One region of the Streptomyces gobitricini genome, then DNA from elsewhere that is predicted to be linked to it. Evidence: riboswitches for the same ligand, from Rfam matches in the RefSeq annotation. Region 1 holds a riboswitch; the other holds the start of a gene.
The links. A riboswitch is a leader RNA that binds a small molecule or an ion and turns the genes downstream of it on or off. The one in region 1 is predicted to bind S-adenosylmethionine.
Positions count from the first base shown of each region.

Region 2: another riboswitch for S-adenosylmethionine. It lies ahead of ABD347_RS11975 (aminotransferase class V-fold PLP-dependent enzyme); the one in region 1 lies ahead of thrC (threonine synthase).

Region 1 is NZ_BAAASR010000006.1:211,719-215,750, reverse strand. Features, by position in the region: gene ABD347_RS06675 (alpha,alpha-trehalose-phosphate synthase (UDP-forming)) at 1-690, opposite strand, end outside; gene ABD347_RS06670 (glucosyl-3-phosphoglycerate synthase) at 736-1,680, opposite strand; SAM riboswitch class I at 1,812-1,955, shown strand; gene thrC (threonine synthase) at 1,974-3,257, shown strand; gene ABD347_RS06660 (ubiquitin-like small modifier protein 1) at 3,282-3,560, shown strand; gene ABD347_RS06655 (cold-shock protein) at 3,970-4,032, shown strand, end outside.
Region 2 is NZ_BAAASR010000014.1:104,635-108,666, reverse strand. Features, by position in the region: gene ABD347_RS11980 (glycerate kinase family protein) at 1-1,049, shown strand, start outside; gene ABD347_RS11975 (aminotransferase class V-fold PLP-dependent enzyme) at 1,107-2,465, opposite strand; SAM riboswitch class IV at 2,628-2,745, opposite strand; gene trpD (anthranilate phosphoribosyltransferase) at 3,015-4,032, opposite strand, start outside.

The sequences.
Region 1 (4,032 bases):
GTCCTTGGGCCAGTGCGTCGTCACGTCCATGTCCCGCAGGGACTTCGCACAGCAGGCCTGGAAGGCCTTCAGCCAGCGCCAGGTCAGGAAGCCGAGCCGGTCCGCGCCGAGCATGCCGAGGAGGAGCTCCTCGGCGATGTCGTCCGGCAGCATCGCGAAGTACTCCGGCGGCGCCCACGGCGTGTGCGAGAAGTGCCCGATGCGCAGGTCGGGGCGGAGCTCGCGGAGCATGCCGGGGACGAGCGCCAGGTGGTAGTCCTGGACGATCACGACCGCGCCGTCCCCCGCCTCCTCGGCGAGGGCCTCGGCGAAGGCGCGGTTGTAGAGGCGGTACGACGCCCACTGGCGGCGGAACCCGGCGTCGAAGACCGGCTCCAGCGGCGTCTGGTACAGCATGTGGTTCACGAACCACAGCACGGAGTTGGCGATGCCGTTGTACGCGTCCGCGTGCACGGCCGCGTCGATGTCCAGCATCTTCACGCCCGGCTCGGCCGCCACACCCTGCCGCACCGCCTGCCGGTCACCGTCGCTCAGTGCCGCGCACACCCACAGGGCGCCCGCGTCCGGCCCGATCGCGGACAGTCCCGACACCAGTCCGCCCCCGCCGCGCCGGGCGTCGAACGTCCCGTCCTCACGAGGCACGTAGCTGACCGGACCGCGGTTCGAGGCGACAAGAATCTGGGCTGCCATGGAGACGAACCTAGCCCGTTGTGCAAACGCTCAAACGTACGGCCCTCACGCCACGCGGCGGCGCCGCGCGTACTCGGCCACCTCGATCATCGGCGGGCGTTCCTCGGTGTCGACGTCGTGCGTACGCGGTATGAAGCCGTCGTCCCCGCGGTCGAACTGGGTCAGCCGCGGCCGCACCAGGTGCCCTCGTGACAGCCGCAGCTGCGCCGTCCGGTAGATCGCCGCCGCCATCCGGCCCAGCGCCCGTTCGTCCTGGTGCCGGTGCTTGCGCACCCCCACGTCCACCTGGGCCAGGGCGTCGAGCCCCACGGTGTGCAGGGCGTCCACGAGAAGGCCGAGTTCCACCCCGTAGCCCACGGGGAAGGGGAGCCGTTCCAGCAGGGAGCGGCGCGCCGCGTACTCGCCGCCCAGCGGCTGCACGAAACCGGCCAGCTGCGGCCAGTGCAGGTTCAGCAGCGGCCGTGCCACCAGCTCGGTCACCCGCCCGCCCTGGCCGGCGACCCCGCCGAGGGGCCGGTCGTACATCGCCTTGACGAAATGGACGGACGGGTCGGTGAGGAGGGGGCCGACGATCCCGGTCACGAAATCGGCCGAGAAGTCGCGCAGGTCGGCGTCGACGAAGCAGACGATGTCGCCGCTCGTCGCCAGGAGCGAGCGCCACAGCACCTCGCCCTTGCCGGGGACGGCGGGTACGCGGGGGAGGATCGCGTCCCGGTGCACCACGCGCGCCCCGGCCGCGGCGGCGACCTCGGAGGTACGGTCGGTGGAGCCCGAGTCGATCACCACGAGTTCGTCCACGAGCGGGGCGGAGCCGGACATCAGCTCGCGGCGGATCACGGTGACGATCGCGCCGACCGTCGCCTCCTCGTTCAGCGCCGGCAGGACGACACTGACCGTCGTACCGCGCTTGGCCGCGAGCAGCCGGTCGAGCGGTCGGTCGGCCACGGACCAGGACCGCCGCTCGAGCCAGCGCTCCACCTCTTCCAGCACGTGATCTCCATCTCGCGTATCGGACGACCGTCTCAAGCGTCCAGGGGTTCGGTTACAGTCTTGAGCAACGCGGATGACCGTCGCATGTCGGGTCCCCACGTTGGTGAACAAGCACCGCCACAATCGAATACCGCTCATCCAGAGGGGCAGAGGGACACGGCCCGTTGAAGCCCCGGCAACCCTCCAGCCGGCACTCGCAAGCATCGCGCGAGGCCCCGGCTAGGGAAGGTGCCAAATCCGTCTCATGGCGAAGTGCGCCATGAGGAAGATGAGGAGAAAGGGCCTCGCCTCCAATGGCTGTACAGACTGTCGCCACCGCCAAGAACGTCGACCTCGGGCCTGCTTCCGCCCTCTCCTGCCGCGAATGCGGCGAGCGTTTCGAGCTCGGCCCCATTTTCGCCTGTGAGCTGTGTTTCGGGCCTCTGGAGATCGCCTACGACCTGCCGGTGGGCGACCCCGAGGCGCTGCGCGAGCGGATCGAGGCCGGACCCGCGAACATCTGGCGGTACGCGCCGCTGCTGCCCGTCCCGGCGGACGTGGCGGACAAGCCGAACCTGAACCCCGGCTGGACCAAGCTCGTCCGGGCCGACAACCTCGCCCGTGAGCTGGGCGTCGAGCCGGGCAAGCTGTTCGTCAAGGACGACTCCGGCAACCCGACGCACTCCTTCAAGGACCGCGTCGTCGCCCAGGCCCTGGAGGCCGCCCGCGCCTTCGGTTTCACCACCCTGTCCTGTTCCTCCACCGGCAACCTGGCGGGTGCCGTCGGTGCCGCCGCCGCCCGTGCCGGCTTCCGGTCCTGCGTGTTCATCCCGCACGACCTGGAGCAGGGCAAGGTCGTCATGGCCGCCGTCTACGGCGGTGACCTCGTCGGCATCGAGGGCAACTACGACGACGTGAACCGCTTCTGCTCCGAGCTCATCGGCGACCCGCTGGGCGAGGGCTGGGGCTTCGTGAACGTCAACCTGCGGCCGTACTACGCGGAGGGTTCGAAGACCCTCGCGTACGAGATCTGCGAGCAGCTGGGGTGGAAGCTGCCCGACCAGCTGGTGATCCCGATCGCCTCCGGCTCGCAGCTCACGAAGATCGACAAGGGGCTCCAGGAGCTCATCAAGCTGGGTCTGGTCGAGGACAAGCCGTACAAGATCTTCGGCGCGCAGGCGGAGGGCTGCTCCCCGGTGTCGACGGCCTTCAAGGCCGGTCATGACGTCGTACGGCCCCAGAAGCCGGACACGATCGCCAAGTCGCTCGCCATCGGCAACCCGGCCGACGGTCCGTACGTCCTGGACATCGCCCGCCGCACCGGCGGCGCGGTGGAGGACGTCGACGACACACAGGTGGTCGACGCGATCAAGCTGCTGGCCCGTACGGAGGGCATCTTCGCCGAGACGGCGGGCGGGGTCACCGTGGGCGTGACGAAGAAGCTGATCGAGGCGGGCGTGCTCGACCCGTCGCTGACCACGGTCGTGCTCAACACGGGCGACGGCCTGAAGACCCTCGACGCGGTGGCCCCGACCACCGGCCCGACCGCGACCATCCGCCCGAGCCTGGACGCGTTCCGCGCCGCCGGCCTGGCCTGAACGACCGAAAGGCAGCACCACGACATGAGCGTCAACGTCCGCATCCCCACCATTCTCCGTACGTACACGGGCGGCCAGGCCGAGGTCACGGCCGAGGGCGCGACCCTCTCCGAGGTCATCGAGTCCCTGGAGAAGAACCACCCGGGCATCGCCGCCCGCGTCCTGGACGACCAGGGCAAGCTGCGCCGCTTCGTGAACGTGTACGTCAACGACGACGACGTGCGCTTCGAGGACGGTCTGGGGACCGCCACGCCCGACGGTGCCGGCGTCTCGATCATTCCGGCCGTCGCGGGCGGCTGCTGACGCACGCGGTGTTACCGGAATTGCCCCCTCCGCGAGAGAAGCGGAGGGGGCAATTCTGCATGGTTGAGCGCGGTAGAGTTGGGGAAGCCCCCGCCGCTGCCTGTGCCGCACGCATATGAGAAAGTGCGCGGCCGCGACAAGATGCAGTCAATGTCCCCTTGCGAGTTGCGCCATTTGCGCACTTTGCCGGGCCCGACTTGCCCGGGATTCTGGGCCCTTCGGTCATATTTTCCGTTCACCCGTGCTCGGATTTCTCGTCCGATTGACCTGTTGCAGACGGCAGTTGGGCAGATACATTCAGCGGCGGTCGACGCGTTACGGCGCACGCTCACACCTGTCAGTGGGTGAGGTCTGACCCGGGTCCGCGAAGTGCGGTCCTGTGCAAGGGCCAGTAATAGGGGAGTTAGGCATGGCTCAGGGCACCGTCAAGTGGTTCAACGCGGAGAAGGGGTACGGCTTCATCGCGGTCGAC
Region 2 (4,032 bases), on a different contig from region 1:
GTCGTTTCGCGCTCCTCGGGGACGGTTCGGCGGTCGTGGAGATGGCCGCCGTCGCCGGGCTCGCCCTGGTACCGCCGGGCCGCCGCGATCCCGGCGCCACGACCACCTACGGCGTCGGCGAGCTGATCCGCGCGGCCCTCGACGCGGGCGCCCGGCGCGTCCTGGTCGGGTGCGGCGACTCGGGCACCTCGGACGGCGGCGCGGGCGCCCTCCAGGCGCTGGGCGTCCGGCTCCTCGACGCCTCGGGGGCCGAACTCCCCCACGGCGGCTCGTCGCTGACCCGGCTCGCGGCCGTCGATACGCGGGGGATCGACCCGCGGCTGGCGGACGCCGAGCTGCTGGTGGCGTGCAACCCGTACAACGTGCTGTGCGGGGAACGGGGCGTGGCCCGGGTGTTCGGCCCGCAGAAGGGGGCGGCACCGGCGCAGTGCGAGGAGCTGTCGGCGGCCCTGGAGCACTGGGCGGACGCGCTGACGGGGGCGTTCGCCCCGGGCGTCGACCTGCGGACGGCGCCGGGCACCGGGGCGTCGGGCGGGCTGGGCGCGGGGCTCGCCGCGGTGGGGGGCCGGCTGCTCCCGCGCTTCGAGGTGCTCCTCGACGGGCTGGACCTGGGCGCCCGGCTGGGCCGCGCCGACCTGGTGATCACCGGCGAGGGCGCCCTGGACGCCCAGACCGTGCGGGGCAAGGTGCCGGGTGAGGTGGCGCGGCGTGCCCGGGAGGCGGGCGTGCCGGTGCTGGCGCTGGCGGGCACCCTGGGCGAGGGCGCCGGGGAGGCGGGGCTCGACGCCTACGAGTCGATCGCGCCCGGCCCCCTGCCGCTGCCGGAGGCGCTGGACCGTGCCGCCGGGCTGCTGGCGGACGCCGCGGAGCGGGCGCTGCGCACCGTCCTGGTGGGCACCCGGCTCAGGGCCCGCCCGCGGGGCCCGGCCGGGCCGGCGTGCCCCGGTACGCGCTCCCCCAGAGGGGCCGCCCCCGGTGGCGTCGTCGTCGGCCGGCACGGCTCCGCCATGGCTCCCTCCTCCGCCGTGCGCTCACACGCCCCGGAGTGACATCAGCCGCGCCGCGGCGGGCCGTTGGCCGACCCGGCCGTGCGCCGCGGACGGGTGCTAGCCGCGGTCGGGCACACAACGCCCGTCCTCCGTACGGTAGTTCCAGCGCGCCCCGTCCCGTACGAGCTCCTTCACGGCCCGGACGAACCGGTCGACGTGCTCGTCCGGCGTCCCCGCCCCGAAGCTGACCCGGATGGCGTTGAGGGACGTAGTGCCGCCGTCCGGCGCGCCGCACTCGCCGGCGTCCTGCGGGTCGCCGCCCAGCAGGGTGCGCACCAGCGGGTGGGCGCAGAACAGCCCGTCGCGGACGCCGATGCCGTACTCGGCCGAAAGGGCCGCCGCGAAGTGCGAGCTGTTCCAGCCGCGGACGACGAAGGAGATGACGCCGACGCGCGGGGCCTCGTCGCCGAAGAGCGACAGCACCCGGACCTCGGGCACCTCGGCGAGTCCCGCGCGCACGGTGCCGATGAGGTGCCGCTCGCGGGCGACCAGGCCGTCGAACCCGGCTTCGGTGAGCGCCTTGCAGGCGGAGGCGATGGCGTACGCGCCGATGACGTTCGGCGAACCGGCCTCGTGGCGGGCGGCGGTGGTGTGCCACTCGACGTCCACCCCGCCGTCGGCGCGCCGCGCGACCTTACGGGACGCGCCGCCGCCGGCCAGGTACGGCGCGGCGTCACGCAGCCAGTCGGCCCGCCCGGCGAGGACGCCGGAGCCGAACGGGGCGTACAGCTTGTGCCCGGAGAACGCCACCCAGTCGACGTCCAGGTCGCGTACGGAGACCGGGTGGTGTGGCGCCAGTTGCGCGGCGTCCAGGACGATGCGGGCGCCGTGGGCGTGCGCGGCGGCGGCCAGTTCCCGCACCGGCCACAGTTCGCCGGTCACGTTGGAGGCGCCGGTGACGCACACCAGCGCGGGGCCATAGGGGTCGCGGTCCGCGAGGGCCCGCTCCAGGGCCTCGACCGCCTGCCCGGGTGTGCGGGGCGCGTCGAGGTAGGTGACCCGGGCGTCCTGCCAGGGCAGCAGCGACGCGTGGTGCTCGGTCTCGAAGACGAAGACCTGGCAGCCGGCGGGCAGCGCGGTCGCCAGCAGGTTCAGCGAGTCGGTGGTCGACCGGGTGAAGACGACCTGGTCACCCTCCCGGCAGTCGAGGAACTCGGCCACCGCGGCGCGGCTGTTCTCGAACAGGTCGGTGGAGAGCTGTGACAGATACCCGGCGCCCCGGTGCACGCTGCCGTAGTACGGCGCGTACGCGGCCACGTCGTCCCACACCCGCTGGAGGGCCGGCGCGCTCGCGGCGTAGTCGAGCGCCGCGTAGGTGACCTCGCCGCCGGTGACGAGCGGCACGGTGACATCCCGCCCCAGAACGGGCAGCGGGGAACAAACGGACTGGCCGGCGGCAACGGTGATGACAGACATGGCGAACTCCCGTACAGGGCAGGCGAACTCACCGCGTCGGCGCACAGGGGTGCGGCGCGGCGGAGGGGAAAGGGGGTACCGAGGAAGGGGCGGATACGCCCTATCGCATTCGCTTGCTCACGAGACCGCTCCCTTGAGGACCAGGACCCCAGGGTGTGCAGGGGTCCGCGCTTGCCGCGGACTTCGCCGCCCGCGGCCTGGTCTTCACCCGGGGCACCCCGCCACGGACGGAGGGTTGCCGGACAGCGGGCCGGGGCCGTAGTCGCTGTCACTCATGACCTGCCGAGAAGTTAAGCCACGTGATCGCCCGCGCGCAACCCGTGTCCGGATGACGGGACACCCCGGAGGACGGCCGGTCCGCCCGGTGCCACCCGCGCCGGAGCCAACCGCGCCGGTGCCACCCACGCCGGGCGCCGGGTCGCCGCCCGCACCCCCGCCCAGGGGCGCACGGCCGGCGCCGCGTCGCGGCCCGCACCGGCCGGCCGGTCCCGGCGGCGGCCCGCCTCGCGACGGGCGCCGTCGTACGGGTGATCAGGCGCCGGAGAGGCGTTACGCGTTGCTCGCCGCCACCCAGCGGTCCAGCGTCGCGCGCGCCGCACCGGAGTCGACCGATTCGGCCGCCCGGGCGATGCCCGCCCGGATCCGCTCGGCCAGCGGGGCGTCCGACGGCTCCAGCGCGACCAGCGCCGCCGCCGCGTTGAGCAGCACCGCGTCCCGTACGGGACCGGTCTCGCCGGCCAGCAGCCGCCTGGCCACGTCCGCGTTGTACGAGGCGTCCGCGCCGCGCAGGGCCTCGACGGGTACGAGGTCGATGCCCACGTCCCTCGGGTCGAACGTCTCCTCGCGCACCGCGCCGTCCCGGACGACCCACACCTTCGAGGTCGCCGTGGTGGTCAGCTCGTCCAGCCCGTCGTCGCCGCGGAACACCAGCGCGGAGGAGCCTCGCTCGGCGAGCACCCCGGCCATGATGGGGGCCATCCGGGCGTCGGCGACGCCGGTCGCCTGGGCATTGACCCGCGCCGGGTTGGTGAGCGGGCCGAGGAAGTTGAACGTCGTGCGGATGCCGAGTTCCTTGCGGGCCGCCGCCACGTGCCGCAGCGCCGGGTGGAACTTCACGGCGAAGCAGAACGTGATACCGGCCTCCTCGGCGACCTCGGCGACCCGCCGGGGCGTCAGGTCCAGATTGACGCCCAGCTTCTCCAGCACGTCCGAGGAACCGGAGGCGGAGGAGGCGGCGCGGTTGCCGTGCTTGACGACCTTGGCGCCGGTACCGGCGACCACGATCGCGGCCATGGTGGAGATGTTGACGGTCTTGGCGCCGTCACCGCCGGTGCCGACGAGGTCGACGGACGGGCCGGGCACGTCGATGAGGTTGGCGTGCGCGTACATGGCGCGGACCAGGCCGGTGATCTCCTCGACCGTCTCGCCCTTGGCGCGAAGGGCGACCGCGAAGCCGGCGATCTGGGCGTCGGTGGCCGCTCCCCGCATGATGCGGTCCATCGCCCACGCCGTGTCGTCGGCACTCTGGTCGCGCCCTTCCAGCAGGGCGTTCAGGACGCCGGGCCAC